4 regions of the Paenibacillus sp. RU5M genome follow, and region 2 is predicted to be linked to each of the others. Evidence: riboswitches for the same ligand, from Rfam matches in the RefSeq annotation. Region 2 holds a riboswitch; each other region holds the start of a gene.
The links. Region 2 has a riboswitch for thiamine pyrophosphate ahead of CRO25_RS03290 (thiamine phosphate synthase). Riboswitches for the same ligand answer to the same signal wherever they lie in the genome.
Positions count from the first base shown of each region.

Region 1: linked by a shared signal. The riboswitch ahead of CRO25_RS10805 (ECF transporter S component) and the one ahead of CRO25_RS03290 (thiamine phosphate synthase) in region 2 are both predicted to bind thiamine pyrophosphate.
Region 3: linked by a shared signal. The riboswitch ahead of thiC (phosphomethylpyrimidine synthase ThiC) and the one ahead of CRO25_RS03290 (thiamine phosphate synthase) in region 2 are both predicted to bind thiamine pyrophosphate.
Region 4: linked by a shared signal. The riboswitch ahead of CRO25_RS10765 (ABC transporter ATP-binding protein) and the one ahead of CRO25_RS03290 (thiamine phosphate synthase) in region 2 are both predicted to bind thiamine pyrophosphate.

Region 1 is NZ_OBQM01000003.1:15,497-19,816, reverse strand. Features, by position in the region: gene CRO25_RS10815 (energy-coupling factor transporter transmembrane protein EcfT) at 1-364, opposite strand, end outside; gene CRO25_RS10810 (ATP-binding cassette domain-containing protein) at 339-1,385, opposite strand; partial or broken gene CRO25_RS34270 (ATP-binding cassette domain-containing protein) at 1,407-1,757, opposite strand; gene CRO25_RS10805 (ECF transporter S component) at 1,848-2,441, opposite strand; TPP riboswitch at 2,683-2,793, opposite strand; gene CRO25_RS10800 (pectate lyase) at 3,107-3,775, opposite strand; gene CRO25_RS10795 (radical SAM/SPASM domain-containing protein) at 4,141-4,320, opposite strand, start outside.
Region 2 is NZ_OBQM01000001.1:686,592-690,911, forward strand. Features, by position in the region: gene CRO25_RS03285 (ABC-F family ATP-binding cassette domain-containing protein) at 1-538, shown strand, start outside; TPP riboswitch at 672-781, shown strand; gene CRO25_RS03290 (thiamine phosphate synthase) at 1,073-1,690, shown strand; gene thiO (glycine oxidase ThiO) at 1,696-2,928, shown strand; gene thiS (sulfur carrier protein ThiS) at 2,925-3,128, shown strand; gene CRO25_RS03305 (thiazole synthase) at 3,132-3,899, shown strand; gene CRO25_RS03310 (ThiF family adenylyltransferase) at 3,896-4,320, shown strand, end outside.
Region 3 is NZ_OBQM01000005.1:69,515-73,834, forward strand. Features, by position in the region: gene CRO25_RS33405 (hypothetical protein) at 1-132, shown strand, start outside; gene CRO25_RS16415 (hypothetical protein) at 339-1,028, shown strand; gene thiC (phosphomethylpyrimidine synthase ThiC) at 1,545-3,332, opposite strand; TPP riboswitch at 3,692-3,805, opposite strand; gene CRO25_RS16425 (IclR family transcriptional regulator) at 3,922-4,320, opposite strand, start outside.
Region 4 is NZ_OBQM01000003.1:6,103-10,422, forward strand. Features, by position in the region: gene thiM (hydroxyethylthiazole kinase) at 1-78, opposite strand, end outside; gene CRO25_RS10755 (ABC transporter substrate-binding protein) at 337-1,404, opposite strand; gene CRO25_RS10760 (ABC transporter permease) at 1,452-2,264, opposite strand; gene CRO25_RS10765 (ABC transporter ATP-binding protein) at 2,251-3,018, opposite strand; TPP riboswitch at 3,193-3,295, opposite strand; gene hisC (histidinol-phosphate transaminase) at 3,402-4,320, opposite strand, start outside.

The DNA.
Region 1 (4,320 bases), on a different contig from region 2:
ACAACAATCCAGCTGCCGCCATACTTAGGGAACGAAATCCTAGGTGCAACCCGCGGTAGAAGCTCTCTTCGGTAATATGAATCAATCCCCACTGAAACCAGGTGGTCTCCCCTTTACCAAACATGATCATACCTGTGGAAGTTGATATAAATACCAGAATGAACGGAGATGCATACAGCAATAATCTGGGCCATGCGTGACCTGTCCAGCCCAGCAGTAACAGCATGACAACTGCCACATTAGCCATTACATTCAGGTTGTGAATAAGGATGACGAAGACAAACAGCAATGTCAGGAAAATCATTTTCAACCCCGGATTCACCGCGTGAAGCCAAGTCTCACGATGAGGAAACGAGAGCTGCATCCGTTAACCTCCCCTCATGCACCGTCCAGATCCGGGTGCAATAACGCTTCACGATTTCACGGTCATGTGTAACCATCACAATGGCGGTCCCTTCACGCCGCAACCGCTCCAGCTGTGATAACATGGCAAAAGTATTCCGAGCATCCTGTCCAAAGGTAGGTTCATCCAGTAACAAAATACGCTGTTCCCGTACTAGAGCTGATGCTACACTCAGTCGTCGTTTCTGTCCCATCGACAATTGGTATGGATGCCTACCGGACAGCTCACTCAGTCCGAATTGCTCCAGCATGTGATCGGTTCGAATACCTCTTTCTGCGGCAGTTAACTTACCGCTCAGCAAGGAGAATCCCACTTCATCCCGGACTGTATTGGTCACGAATTGAAATTCAGGATTCTGGAATACAAAGGCAATGTGATCTGCAAGCTGCTCGGTTTTTCCGGCCGATTGTCCTTCCACACCATAATGACCTGTCGTTTTTAGAATATTCATCATGGACAGCAATAATGAACTTTTACCTGCCCCGTTAGCCCCGACAATCCCCACCCAATCTCCGTGCCATACCTTGGCCTGCTCCACCTGAATGAATGGCGTTTTTCCGCGCCATCCGGTGAATTGCTGCATTTCCAGTGCTGGTTGGGGCAGCGCAGAGGTTTCCCTCTCCTTATAATCTATACTTTCAGTTTCTGTTGCCCCATAACGAATAAACTCTCCTGTGACCAACGTCTGTGCTTTCGTCTGCCCTCGTTCTTCCCAAACCCCTGGATACCAGATTCCGTATTCCCTGAGCATATTCCGCTCATCTGTAAACACCTGATTCGCCGGGCCATCTGCCACAATCTTTCCTTCAGGCGACAATACGATGATTCGGTCCACCCACTCGACGATTTCATTAATTTTATGTTCTACGATAATGAGTGTTTTGTCCTGTGCAATCTGTTTCACCGTTTCCCATACTTGAGAGGTTCCTTCATCATCCAGCAGTGCCGTTGGTTCATCCAAAAAGAGTACGTCTGGCTCCATGGCCAGAATCGAAGCCATCGCAAGACGCTGCTTCATCCCCTGTGACATGGATTGAATGAGTGTTCGGTTATGTTCAAAGCATAACCCCACCTGTTCCAGATATCGATGGATAAGAGCAGGCATCTGCTCGCGTGGAATATTCCGGTTTTCCAGTACAAAAGCAATCTCTTCATCCGTATATGACATACAGAACTGGGTATCCGGATCTTGAAAAACAATACCGGGCTGCTCAGGCACCTGAATGTCATCACATTTCATCGGAATCTCCACAGATCGCGGAATCAGACCACTCAGAATTTGCAACAAGGTTGATTTGCCAGAGCCGCTTGGTCCAAGCAACAACACTTTCTCCCCTTGACGCACAGAGAGAGACAAGCCTTGGAACACCAAGGCCTTCTCTCCAGGGAACTTACATCTTAGATTCGTAACACCTACCGCTTGCACATTCTCCACTTCATTCATCTAGTCCAGCGCCTCATAATCCTGCTTCGACACCGGTCTAAGGGATCGTGTTACACCTGTAAGCTCCAGCGCTTTGGCGAGATAATAGGTGAATACACCCGCAATCAGAATACTTCCAATGAAGCGGAATCCGATAAACAGCGTGTAGTTCCAAGCCGAGAGGGAATCAATGTACCCATACTGATAATCGAGTACAAGCGAAGCCGCTGCTGCACCAATAGCCGCAAGGCAGGTAACGAACAGATTGCTTTTCCGATACAGAAATGCGGCAAAGAAAATCTCCGCTCCCAGCCCTTGCAGCAGCCCGTATACCAGTGTGGACATGCCCCACTCACTTCCGAGAAAAGCACTCACCGTGGATGCCGCAACTTCTGCCAGAATGGCTACACCTGGCTTCCGAATGATTACAAAGGCAAAGGTGCCCGCCATGAACCACATACCGTAAATCATCTGCTCCGCATGAACGCCGAATGGCTTCATCAGATCATATGTAGGTCCCCATATTTTGTAGATCACCCCGAAGACCACTGCAATCACAATCGTTACCAAAATATCGGTTAACTTCAATCTGTTGCTGCCTACTGCTGTTGACATGTTCTCTACTTCCTTCCTCTGTTTCCCTAGATTTATAAAAAAAACAATAAAACAAACAAAAAAAGCCTCCCCGGTTCACAGGCAGGCCATACGCACAGTTTACAATTCTCACGATGCAACGCATTAGGCAGATATAGAGAAAGAAGAAAACAAACGACACCATCCCCGTCACATCAGAGAAATCCCGTTGCAACCAAGAAACGCTGACATTTATGTTCTATCCCTTATCGCTTACCATTGCTCATCGCAAATTCATGTTCTCTACGCTGGCATTACCCAGATCAGATATACGGTCAGCAGCACAAGGCCGCTCTCTCAGCCCAACTTCATTGAGCACCCGGTTCACTTATTTCATTGCTTCTACTGTACAACACATGGGTATTTGTGACAATCCCGATAAGAAAAAATCAGTTTAAACTAGAAGAAAGAGTGATTAACTATATGTCTCATTTATGCGTCATATACCTCTGCTTCAAGAAATAACGTCTCTGTAATTCGTTACATCTCAGAAAGATGCAAATGAGAGCGAATAACGGGTGCCAGGTTCATTAGACCAAGATAACGCGAACAAGGGATGTCCCCGTCATATTCATGAGGACATCCCCTTTAATTGTTATGCTTCATATCCTTTAGAGGAAAATTATTGAGAAACGGTAAGCTCTGTTTTAATATTGAGTATTCCCGGATTGACTTGTTTTGCCCGATGCAAAGCCTTTAAACAAGGTCGGTACTTTGGAGTAACGGGTATTTGTAATTTTCCCTTGCGATGTACTGCTGTCCGTACGCATAATAGAATCTTTGACATTGGAAATGTCTGAGTTGTCGAGCGTCATGTTCACGGCGAAGGTTGTTCCGCCATTCTGACGTACCAGCTTGCCAATATCGTCTGCACGGAAATTTTTAATGTTAATCGTTCCGGCTGCATTCATTTGAAATACTTTATCATAGGCCTTGTAAGCTGCACCACCAGTGATGTTAACCGTTCCGGCTGATTTCAGAGTCAGAGCGTCCTCACCGACATCCTCCCAAATCACATTTGATATCGTGCAGTTACCATAACAATGAACACCGTCAGCTGCAGGTGAACCGATAATCACATTTTTGAGCGTGGCGCCTGCCTCCAACCGAAATACCGGCTTCTGATCTTCCGCTTGAGATCCATCTCCCAGGGTGGAAGGGTTGGCTACATACGTTTGGCCTTTGCCATCAAAAGTTTCTCCCTTGGCTACAATAATCGTTGAGTTTACAACAGTAGGTGCAGCAAAAGCCGGAATTGCACCTAATAATGAAGCGACCAGACCCGCAGACAGCAGCAACGTCAACATTTTTTTCATAATTTAAATCCTCCCTTATTCTGATGAATTGGCGTACAAGCATAAGCTTGTCCTCAAGGAACCGATCAGAGGTGCACCTCTGGCTCGGAACCTACCCTGATCCTACCAAAAAAGGAATGTTACGATAATAATCATTAGCTTAGATATAGAAATAATAGCATTATGCCTGTGTTCTCGGCATTTTTTGCATCGTACTCCATTGTGTAATGTGCCGATCTCAACTTCGGCTATGCTTCTTTTACAACTTGTAATCTATGGCGATATGCTCCTTTATCGTTCTAGAAAAAACGAAAGACCACCTCATCTGTTTCCAGACAACGTGATCTCTATTATTTTGAATCTCATTTTATTTATTAAATTTCGCTTTAAGCGCCGAACCGCTGACGATATCCGCACTTCCGACATAATTCCTCCACTGCTTCCCGTTTGGAGAAACCATAGAACAGATTGTTGGCTCGTTCACCATCCACAATCTCCGAGAACGATTTTTCATGAACGTTGCCCAAGTTAATGACACCCTCACCATCGAGACAGCATGGTACCAC
Region 2 (4,320 bases):
ATTATTGCCTAAAATGACGATGACTATTGAGCGTGGCGAGAAAATTGCCATTGTTGGATGTAACGGTGTAGGTAAATCCACACTGCTCAAGACGATCTTGGGGAAAATCCCACCAATTAGCGGTAAGACTTTCTTGGGGGACTATCTGGAAACAGCCTATTTCGAACAGGAAGTACGTGCAGGTAATATTACCCCGATCGAAGATGTGTGGAATGAGTTTTCTCATCTGACACAGAATGAAGTCCGGGGCCATCTCGCACGTTGTGGATTAAAAAATGAGCATATCACCCGCCCGCTTAACGCGCTTAGTGGTGGTGAACAAGCCAAGGTTCGTTTATGTAAGCTTCTGATGCGTGAAAGTAACTGGATTTTGTTCGATGAGCCTACAAACCATTTGGATGTAACCGCTAAAGCAGAGCTGAAACGTGCCCTGCAGGAATTCAAGGGTACCGTGCTGCTCGTATCCCATGAACCTGAATTTTATGAAGGTTGGGTAACCAAAACGTGGGATGTTGAAGCTTGGTCCGACAAACAATAGTTTCTACGAAATTCTTTGCACCAGAAACAGCAACTTCGTTAACTACATGACTTCAGCAATGGTGAACAACGTAATTCATGGAAATGTACGGTGACAAAAAAAGGTGTCTATGGTAACATAGGCTACAGCTTCATATGAACACTAGGGGGGCCGCACGATGCGGCTGAGATGGAAGAATGCGATTCCGGACCCTTTGTACCTGATCTGGATCATACCAGCGTAGGGAAGTGGCGCGTTTCAGCTAATGACAAAGAGCTTTATCGTTGACTTTGCGATATTGCCTGCAAGATGAATCATGCAGTTCTATGTATACAGCGTTGCGACTATGGATGGTTTCTATAGTTGTTGTGCGTTATGTATAGAGTAATTGCATGCGACAGTCATTCAGTTGATCCATGAATTTTAAATTCGTGGCCACTCCCCTACGGGAGTGGCTTTTTTGTTGTTGTATATCAGCTTAAATCATGCAAGAGGAGGGCGAATAGGACGGTAATCTTCCACGAACATGTAATAACAAGATCATTCGAACTGCATGTGGTTTCACCAGGTACAGGAGACTTGGGCTCTTTTCTGAATATTGCTAAGGGTATATGGCGGTGGGTCGATTATATCCACATTCGGGAAAAAAAGCTGACCCTTGAAGAACAGATGTATTGGGCGCAAGGTCTAAAAACACAAGGTGTTCCATCTGACCGAATCATTATGAATGGCTCAGATCAGCTGGATCAATATGCTTCAATTGGTGGTGTGCATTGGGGTCAAGCAGTTACTCGCAGCTATGATAAGGATGAGTTGAGGAGAGTCGATCGGCTGCGCGTAGGCATATCGGTTCATTCTCTGGAAGAAGCAAAAGTTGCAGAAGAACAGGGAGCGGATTATCTCTTTTATGGGCATGTCTATGCTTCAAATAGTAAACCGAATTGCGAACCCAGAGGGCTAAGTGCGTTAGCTGAGGTATGCTCTAATGTTTCGATTCCCGTGATCGCGATTGGCGGGATTAGTCATGAGAATATTGCTGCCATTCGAACTGCTGGTGCTAGAGGAGCCGCTGTAATTTCAACGATTTGGACGACCGATAAGCCGGAAGTAGCTGCCGCTTCATTGCGACAGGCGATCACGGATTCAGACAAGTACGCCGGACCAAGGAGATGAAGATCTTGAGAGAGGAAGCAAGAAGTCGAAGCAGGAATCGTTCAGGCTATCATCCAGGAATAGTTTCGGGAAGTAAAGTTGGAGCGGAAGTTGGAGGCAAGCTTCATGCAGAAACCATTATTGTAGGTGGAGGAGTTATCGGATGTGCCATCGCATGTGAACTCGCTACTCGAGGCCATGACGTTCTTCTGGTTGAGCGGGCGCGGATCGCTGGGGGAACTTCCTGTGCAGCCGCAGGCATGCTTGCTGCTGATAGTGAGGAATTCACTCATGCTGTAATGGCAAAGCTTGCAAGGCAGAGCAGAGCTTTGCTTCATGAGCAGAAGGAACGGATCAGTTCGCTTAGCGGAGTGGAAATGGGGCTGCAACAGCATGGATTTATTACTCCTTTTCGTTCATACAGTGAGGTCAGCAGTTACAAGAATGATCGTAGATCGTCTACCTTATCTACAGAACATATTTGGTGGGATCGTATTTCTGTCCAACAGGAAGCTTCATGGTTAAACAGGGATACGTATGGAGCATTTCACAGACCTTCCGAGAGCGAGGTTCTTCCTGTCAACTTAACGCAGGCTTATGTCAGATCGGCTCAAGCCATGGGTGCAAGGGTGATGGAAGGTGTACAGGATGTCCGTTTGCATACTGATGTGAATGGAGTGCAAGGGATCGAGACTTCAATAGGAACGATGACATCGAGAAATGTCATTATTGCTACAGGGTTACATGGTGAAGAATTGATGAGACATGTGGGTCTGAAATCGCCTGTTTTACCAGTAAAGGGGGAGATTGCAGCCGTGCAATTTTCTCCCCACCATGCCGGGTACAGGCCAGACAAAACGGTGTATGCAGAGGATATATATATTGTTCCCAAAGCCAATGGAGAAGTATGGATCGGTGCAACAAGCCTTCCTGGAAGAACAGACATGAAAGTTTCGGTACAAGGCATTCAGAAGCTGCTCGCAGCTGCAACAAACTGGGTACCTGGCATGAAGGAAGCACATTTTATCCGAGCCTGGGCTGGTGTACGTCCTTCGACTCCGGATGGAATTCCGTATATAGGGGCTTGTGAAAGTGTTCCTGGTTTATTCGCTGCTTTTGGACATTATCGTAACGGCATATTACTTAGTGCGATTACAGCCAGCCTCATGGCTGACTTGATTTGTGGTAAAACCTCTGAAGAGCTGGGGATTCAGGACCTTAGTCCAGAACGTTTGAACAGAAAGGAGATGTTGCTGTGAACATCATTGTCAACGGACAAACCATGCAAATTGAAGATAGCTTAAATCGTGTAGACAAATTGCTCCATTCATTTAATTTGCAAGTAAAAACCGTCGTGGTTGAATTGAATCGTCAAATTTTAACGCGGGAATATCATGAAACGACGGCGTTAAGAGACGGAGACCGAATTGAAATTGTACATTTTGTGGGAGGCGGTTGAATTATGCTGAGGATTGGAAATTATACGTTTGAATCTAGATTGCTGCTGGGTACAGGCAAATTTTCGGACTTGGAAGTGCAGAGTCAGGCGGTTGAGGCTTCAGGTACGGATGTATTAACGTTCGCGGTTCGGCGTTTGAATCTGGAAGATCGGAACAAACAGCACTTTCTGGACACACTGGACTTGAAAAGGTATACCCTGCTTCCCAATACAGCGGGTGCTGCAACAGCAGAGGAAGCTGTGCGAATCGCTGAACTAGCTCGGGCTTCAGGACTTTGTGATATGATAAAAGTAGAAGTTATCGGGGATGGAATCACATTACTTCCTGACCCAATTGAAACCTATAAAGCTTGCGAGATCTTGCTTGAAAAGGGCTTTACGGTACTGCCTTATATCTCGGACGATGTTATTCTGGCCAAGCGATTGCAACTACTCGGCGTACATGCTGTTATGCCTGGGGCTTCACCCATAGGGGCGGGGAGAGGAATTATTAATCCCTATAATCTGGAGATTATTATTGAACAAGCCGTCGTTCCTGTTATTGTGGATGCAGGACTTCGAGCACCTAAAGATGCTGCTCATGCGATGGAGCTGGGAGCTGACGGTGTATTGTTGAATACGGCTGTCTCCGGATCCGGAGATCCGGTGAAGATGGCGAAGGCAATGCGAATGGGGGTTGAAGCAGGCAGACTGGCTTATGAGGCAGGCATGATTCCCGTTAAGCGCTATGCGGCAGCGAGTAGTCCGGCGGAAGGAATGGTTCATACATGACTAATCAGACACGATCTTCTGAACAGGGAGACCGCTATTCCAGACAGGAACGGTATGCACCTATCGGTAAGGAAGGTCAGCATAGATTGAATAACAGCAAAGTATTAATTGTTGGAGCGGGCGCGCTTGGTACGGGTATTGCGGAAACATTGGTACGTTCAGGAATTGGCCATATTACTATTGCAGATCGTGACTATGTGGAGTGGAGCAACCTACAGCGACAGCAATTATATATTGAGCAAGACGCCATTCAACGAATACCCAAAGCGATGGCAGCGAAGAAGCGCCTATCTGACATTAATTCTAACGTTGAGGTTGTAGGCAAAGTGATGGACGTCAGAGTAGATGAACTGGAAGAACTGGTTCAGAACGCAGACTTGATCATGGATGCAACAGATAATTTTGATACCCGGCTATTAAT
Region 3 (4,320 bases), on a different contig from region 2:
CACCACCAATACCCGCGCAACACGGCGACCACTGCTCCCAAAAAGGAGAATGAGAACACTCAGGGTCTATCCTTTCATGAAATTTTGCAACAAAAAATGGCTAAAAAGAATGCTGCGCCTTCTATGCGATAAATGAAATGATGAGCGAAATTAGAATTGCTTACGTGGTTTGCACCGTTCCTCTGCGAAGTTGTGGATGAACGGTTATTCGCGTTTTCATGATAAATGTTGCTACCTCAATTATTTTAAATATGTACAGTCTATTGTCACAATCTCTATAATGGGTTAAAAATCTTCGAACTTATATGAGACATAATCCATTTCAGGGGGATAGTATGATGATGACCATTGGCTGTTTTCACGCTCACTATTCTAATATTGCACTAACTGAAGAAGCACTCGCTCCTTATGAGGTTGAACTTGTACATTATGTCGATCCGGGTCTGGATCGCCTCAAACATGATGATGATTTCAGCGAAGCAGTTACGCATGAGAAAGTATCACAGACGCTGCAATGGATCGCCCACTGTCATGCAGATGCCATCCTCGTCACCTGTACCCTGTTTGCAGCCGTACTTGAGCAGGAGGCACAGCATGTTCCCGTGCCCGTGATTGGAATTGATGATCCATTACTTCAGGAAATACAGCAGAATCCTGGCGAGTATATCCTAGCGTTTACCAACCCCGCAACGATTGAAGGAACGATGGCGCGGGTGAATCTGGCTTTGCAGCAAGATGATAAGGATGAGCAGCGAAACGAGATCGGAGTGGTAGAAACTGAAGCAGTACTGATCCCGGGCACATTCGAGTTAATTATGCGAGGCGATAAGGAAAGTTATCTTGCAGCAGTGAGCACCGGATTACAGCAAATTGCTGAGCAGTATCCAGATAGCACCGTCGTAGCCTCTCAACTGTCGATGGCTCCCGCAGCAGCCCGGGTCACAGCAGGCACAGGCTTGTTGATCTATAGCCCGCTGGCATCGCTAGCGGCTTATTTGGAGAAGAAGTTGAGCTTGAAGCGGTGTTGAGTGTTGAACTCATGAAGCAAAATAAAAAGACTCTCGAATGAGAGACTTTCGAATGGTATAATTATTTTGTACAGCCAATTTGTGGTGGGAAATAGGTTGCCTCCGGTGGGAGGTGATCCTATGAACTTCTCTTTCAACGACGTAATCGTGTTCGCAATGTTAATTATTGCGCTCCTGACATACATCGACCGTAAAACGAAGTGACCCGCCACAGGTTGACGGCCTGACGGGTCACTTCGTCTGAATTATGCTGCACTCGGAGGAATACCTACCGCAAATGCTGTGCAGGAGTAGCCATTGGCCTGGCTACTCTTATTTGTTTTTACTTATATTCATTTTATTAAACATCTGCGAGACAATCAACCTACAACTGATAAAATATGTTGTGTCGTTATCCTTGTCCTTCGAAGTTAAGTGTGCGCACCGCATACCAAGTAAGAGGCCGTTCCTCTCCTCAATCACGGAGAGGAACGGCTTTTCACCATGTCAGGCCGCCCAGATTGCGCTGAACGACGCTTAAGAGCGTGTCCGGTATTCCTCAGCCTTTTCCAACATACCCGCGGCCACAGCCTCATTCTCGGACAAGCCTTTGTCTGCTGCAAAAGCACGAATATCCTGCGTAATACGCATGCTACAGAACTTAGGGCCGCACATGGAGCAGAAATGGGCTTCCTTAGCCCCTTCTGCCGGCAACGTCTCATCATGGTAGGACAGCGCACGTTCCGGGTCCAGCGACAGGTTGAACTGATCCCTCCAGCGGAACTCAAAGCGTGCCTTGGACAGCGCATCGTCCCGCCGCTGGGCACGTGGGTGACCTTTCGCCAGATCAGCGGCATGAGCAGCGATCTTGTAGGCGATAACGCCTTCCCGCACATCATCCTTATTGGGCAGGCCCAGATGTTCTTTTGGCGTAACATAACAGAGCATCGACGTGCCGAACCAACCGATCATTGCTGCTCCAATTGCCGAGGTAATATGGTCATATCCTGGTGCAATATCGGTCGTCAGCGGTCCCAGCGTATAGAACGGCGCCTCTTTACATATCTCCATTTGCAGATCGACATTCTCCTTGATCTTGTGCATCGGCACATGTCCCGGACCTTCAATCATCACCTGCACATCATGCTTCCAGGCGATTTGTGTTAGTTCACCAAGCGTAGCCAGTTCCGCCATCTGGGCTTCATCATTAGCATCGTAGATGCTTCCTGGACGCAGTCCGTCTCCGAGTGAGAACGCCACGTCATACCTTTTTATAATCTCGCAGATTTCTTCAAAATGGGTATACAAAAAATTCTCCTGATGATGCGCAAGGCACCATGCTGCCATGATGGACCCGCCCCGTGACACAATGCCCGTCATACGTTTGGCGGTCAGCGGAATATATCGCAGCAGCACACCTGCATGGATCGTAAAATAGTCCACACCCTGCTCTGCCTGTTCTATGAGCGTGTCACGATACAACTCCCATGTCAGTGCTTCTGCTTCGCCATTGACCTTCTCCAGCGCCTGATAGAGCGGTACTGTTCCAATCGGTACAGGTGAATTGCGGATGATCCATTCGCGGGTCGTATGAATGTCCTTGCCTGTGGAAAGATCCATCACCGTATCCGATCCCCAGCGTACGGCCCAAGTCATCTTCTCCACCTCCTCCTCGATGGAGGAGGATACCGCAGAGTTTCCGATGTTCGCATTGATCTTCACATGAAAATGACGCCCGATCAGCATCGGCTCACTCTCTGGGTGATTAATATTCGACGGCAGGATGGCCCTTCCACTCGCTAGCTCCTGCCGCACAAACTCTGGCTCCACACCCTCACGAATAGCGGCGAACTCCATCTCCGGCGTGATCATTCCCTGCCGTGCATAATGCATCTGAGTCACACTGCGCCCTGCCTGTCCACGTAATGGTTTAGCACGCAAGCCCGGATACTTCTCGGCTCCAGTTCGCTTCCCTCCTGGTTTCAATCCGTTATCCTCCGGTTTGACCGTTCTTCCCTGGTAGGCTTCAACATCTTCACGCTCCGTAATCCAGCGGGTGCGCAGCGCTGGCAGCCCTGCCCGGATATCGGCATGAAATCCAGGATCGGTCATTGGTCCGCTCGTATCGTAAACACGCAGCGGTTCGTTATGCTCCACTCCTTGGGGAGTATTGGTGTCATGAAGGGCAATTTCACGCTCCGGTACAGCAATGTCCGGTCGTGAGCCATGAATGTATACTTTGCGGCTGCCCGGGAAGGGCTGAACCCGTCCTGTCGTACCTTTTTCCTCTGCCAACTGCAGATCCTGCTTGTCCTGTCCCATCATTCGGTTTCCTGTGCTCATCGCTCTTGTCTCCTCCTCATTAGTGATTGCCTGGATTGAAATGCTTGCTCACGGGTCCAAATCATCCACAACATAGAAAAAGGAAGAGCGACCATACCACACAAAATAGGGACATACACTTCAATTAATACAGACAGTCGAAGCAAAAGGTTTACACCCAATGCTCGCCAATGGCACCCAGCCCTTTATCCAAAAGCAGATCTGACACCAGCTTCCGCCTGTTTACTGTATAAAAAAAGCCGGTTCCCAAGGGAACCGGCTTATGTCCATCACCAATAACACACCTCACTCAGGCTCCATAACGGAGTCCATCCATAGGTCACATTATATGGTGTTCGTGGTCGTATCGCCGATTACTTCCCTACGCTGGTATGATCCAGATCAGGTGCAAAGGGTCCAGAATCTCATGCGATTCCGTCTCAGTCCGGACAATTCGGACTCCCCCAGTAACGTTAACAAGTTGCAGCATCTCAGCCGCAGATTATTCAATTATGCTGACCCCGTTGGGCCGTCCATTACAGAGTAGCGCAACCGGATCATAAAAACAACCTTTAATTTCCAGAGCATAAAATCAGGATAACATCAGTCCCATCTGTGTAGCTGCTTCCTTCAGCACAGGTGCGTATTCATGCAACGTCTCCTGCGAAAGGCGACTAACAGGCCCGGATACCGACAGAGCAGCAGCAATGTTGCCTTTCCGATCCATGATGGGTACAGATACAGCCGCGGCTCCCGGTTCACGCTCCTCATAACTTGTTGCGTAGCCGTATTCCAGAATGTCTTTCATCTGGGCCAAATATACTTTGGGATCGATAAATACGGGCCATTCCGGTCCATTCATCAGATCTTCGCGGTCCTCTTCGGTGGCAAAAGCCATCAGCACTTTACTGGATGCTCCCACAGATAACGGAAGTCTGACGCCCACCGGAGCTACACGACGAATCGCCTGATCACTCTGTACGGCTTGAAT
Region 4 (4,320 bases), on a different contig from region 2:
CGTAAACGGAGCGACGACAATATTCGTAATGTTATGAACAAGCGGGTTTTGTGTACGAACACGTTCCAGATAAGACATATGAGTTCCTCCTTATAAATAAGCAAATTAATCAATAAAAGTGTCAGGGCAGGGTGGGCCATTAAATTCATGGGAACTAAAAGTTATTCTCGGATAGCTGGAAAGTCCATATAGAAAGCTTAATTAAAGAGTCCTTATCCTCGATAAAGATTCTAATCGTACAGTTATTGAATTCCGTAACTACTCATGTGGGCGACATCTGATAATGAATTTACAACTTTCAAATTTCCCTTGATCTCGTCCAGTAATCGATTTTACTTACTCACCCTGCAAGTTGATAAAAGCATCCTCAGCCTTTACGGAATCCGGAATCAGTTCACTTTGAACCAACCATGCACGTACATTTTCCCAAGAAGAGGCGTCCTGCCTGCCAAACGGCTGACCTTCTTCATTCATCAGTGGCAGTAAAATGTTTAGACTTTTGATTTCGATCTCCGGGTCAAGTGGAGACGTTTCGTTCTCATGTGCGAGCAGAATGTTCAGCGCGTCCTCGGGGTGCTCTGTTACATATTTCTGTCCTTCCTGCATCGCTTTGATGAAGCGGGTAAGCTGATCTTTCTTCGCTTCAATGCCCGCATCACTTGCAGTGAGGATCAGTTCATAATAATCAGGTACGCCGTAATCGACGGGATTGATCGCTTTCATGGCATGGCCTTCCTTTTCCAGAATCAATTGTTCATGGTTAATAAAACCACCCATAATGGCATCTGCCTGCCCGGAAGCAAGGGAAGGGATCAGGTCAAATCCCACATCCACCAAATTCATCTTGTCGGGATTACCGCCATCCTGGCTGATCATGGTACGCACCATTGCTTCATACAAAGGGATTGAGGAATAGCCGACCGTCCTCCCTTCAAGATCTTTTGGCGATTTCACTTTACCGTCTGCTTCAGTCAACAGATGCACGAGCGGATGGCGAACGACGGCTGCAATCGAACGTACAGGAATGTTCTCCCCACGCGCGAGCAAAATTTGCGGCTGGTAGCTTAGTGCAAGATCGATTTTCCCGGCGGCAACAAGTTTGAGTGCATCATTCGTATCGGCAGGCATCTGGATATCGACATCCAGACCTTGATCCGCGAAGTAACCATTCTCCTGAGCAACATAGATGAAGGAATGCACTGCATTTGGGTACCAATCGAGCATGATGGACAGCTTGTCTTTGGATGTCGATGGCCGTTCGGCCAAAGATGATTCTGTATCTTTTGCTTTGGAAGCTGAATCTGTAGCAGGTGTATTGGTACCCGTATTTCCACATCCGCTGATAATCAGTAACATAGATATGAGCAGAATGGGGAGTAGGGAGTAGATATGTTTTTTCTTCATAGCTTCAAATTCCTCATTTCCGTTTATCTGTTTTTGAAATCCGAAAGTTATCCAGTTTTTCTTCTACCTGCATGACGTGGTGTACTGAATCTTCTCTCCATCCATGCAATGAGTACAAACAGGGCGATACCGAGCAGGGATAACAGCACAATGGCGGCGAACATTGCATCCGTGTTCATATTGCTCGACATTCTGCGGCTGAAGTAACCGAGACCCTTGCTTCCACCGAGCCATTCACCGATCGTTGCACCGACCACACAATACACCACAGACATTTTCAGTCCCGAAAAGAAGGAGGGAAGGGCAAGTGGAATCTGGAGTTTGCGAAAAATATCCCACTTGCTGGCCCCCATCGTCAGCAGCAGTTCACGCTGCTCCGGATCACCCTGGCGCAGGCCATCGTAGGTGCTTACTACAATCGGGAAAAATGCGATCAGGAACACCACCGCGACTTTACTCCACAAGGTGTAGCCAAACCATAGGATGAAGACGGGGGACAAGGCAATCAGCGGGATCGTCTGACTGATCACGATGAAGGGATATAACGCTTTTTCAATCGACCGATTCATATACATACCCGTTGCAAGTGCAATTCCGGCACCAATGGACAAGCCAAAACCAACGACAACTTCCATCAAGGTAGCGGGCAGATGTGTAGCCAACAAGAGGCGGCGATGTTCATACAGCGAAATGGCAATCGCCGTCGGGGCTGGAATGATGAAGGAAGGCACCCACCCCATACGCACAATCCACTCCCAGATGACAAGCAGCAAGATCATGAGCAAAAGAAACAGACCATAACGGGCAAGCCAACCTCTTATGCTATGCTTCATGCTATCTCTCAAGTTACCGTCTTGCATGCAATTGTTCCTCCAGTTGTCGTCTCATCTGAACGAGAGCCGGTTCGTAGATCATGTCCGAATGTCTTGGACGTGGCAAAGGTACCGACAGATCCTGCAGCTGTTGACCTTGGCCCACCGGAGTTAACAGGATAATCCGATCACTGAGCAGCAGGGCTTCTTCAATGTCATGTGTGATGAACAACACGGTTTTGCCCAGGCCTTCCCATAGCTCCAGCAGCCAGCGATGCATATCCCGTTTGGTCAGGGCATCGAGTGCGCCGAATGGTTCATCCAGAAGCATAAGTTGGCCACCTGTCAGCAAAGTACGAAGCAGCGCGACACGCTGGCGCATGCCACCTGAAAGCTCGTCCGGGTAAGCATGCGCGTGGCCGGATAAGCCAAATCTGTCGAGGCCAGCCAGGATATCTGCTCGAATCCTTATCTTATCCTGCCGACCTGCAGCCAGTTCAGAGGGAAGCATGCAATTCCCCATGACGGTTCTCCAGGATAACAGGAGGTCCTTTTGTGGCATGTAGGCCACCTGCCCCAGTCGCTTTCCTTCTTGAACCCAAGGAATGTCAATGGTTCCGTGTGTTGGCTCAAGCAAGCCTGCCAGCAGCTTGAAGAGGGTACTTTTACCGGAGCCGCTGGAACCGATGAGCGAAACGAATTCTCCTTTGGCTACAGTCATCGACACATTGGAGAGCACGGGGGAATCCCTTTTTCCCGGGAAAGCGTAGCTCATGTTGTGAATGGTTATATCGTTATCCATCTCGTTCCGTCCCCCTTGTATTCATAATTCAACTTCAAACCGCGGGATCTTTAATTACACCTTCTGATCTGCTCGCAGAACGCGAAAAAGACCCACCCATTTCCGGAGAAATGAGTGGGTCTGTAAGTTCAATTCACATTAAATTTCATCATCAACATGAAAAAATCCGCTTACTGAGAGGCCGCTCCACTTCCCTCCGCTGGTATGATCCAGATCAGGTTCAAAGGGTCCGAATCGTTCGATTCGTCTCAGCCGCAAGGCTCCCCTAGTGCAATGTTCAAGATATGCAGTTGTGTGTTCAGCATATATCACATGCAAGTGGAATGTAAAGAGGGCGGCTTAAAAGAAGTGTGCGTAATGTGAGTTAGGAAAGTAACTAGGATCTAATCGTTTGAATGTAACAGTGAATCAAGCTCCCCGATCAGACGGGCAATCTGCTCCGGTGTACCAATCGTAATCCGAAGCCAGGTAGGCATACTGAATTCGGCACCGCCGCGGACAGAGATGCCTCTGTTCAACAATTCTTTGGTAATCGGGCCACTATCCTGCAACAGATCAACCATGATGAAATTTGTTTCGGAAGGGATGTAGGGTAAGTTCCACTGATCAAAGGACTGCATTAACGTTTCCCTTCCTTGACGATTGTAGTGCAGGCAGTGAGAAACAAATTCATGATCATCCAGGCTGGCCAAAGCAGCGGCTTGGGATGTGGCTGTCAGACTGATGGGCAGCTTGACCCGGTTAATGCCTTCAATAATGCTTTCATTCCCGATGCCATATCCAATTCGCAGGCCAGCAAGTCCATATATTTTGGAGAAGGTCCGCAAAATAATCAGATTATTATACTGCTCCAGCAGCTTAACCGTATCAGGATAATCTTCACTTTCCGCGAATTCATAATATGCTTCATCCAGGACAACCACGACATGGGAGGGAACATGTTCGAGTAAACCATGTAGGGCATCTGCCGTGAAAATGGTTCCGGTTGGATTATTCGGATTGCACAGCCAGATGATTCGGGTAGAAGCATTGATCCGTTGCCGGAATTGCTCCAGGTTCAGTGAATGGTTGACCAACGGCACTTCATGGATGACACCGCCTGCCAGCAGTGTAGCGCCCTTATACCAGTTAAAGGAGGGCACTGGAATGAGTGATTCCTCGCCGGGATTAAGATAGGCTTGGGCGGTAAGGGTAAGGAGCTCGAATGAACCACTGCCAAATACCAGTTGGGAGGTACGCACACCCAGACGGTCCGCAAGTTTGTCACGCAGCAGTTGGCTGGAACCGTCGGGGTATTGAGCC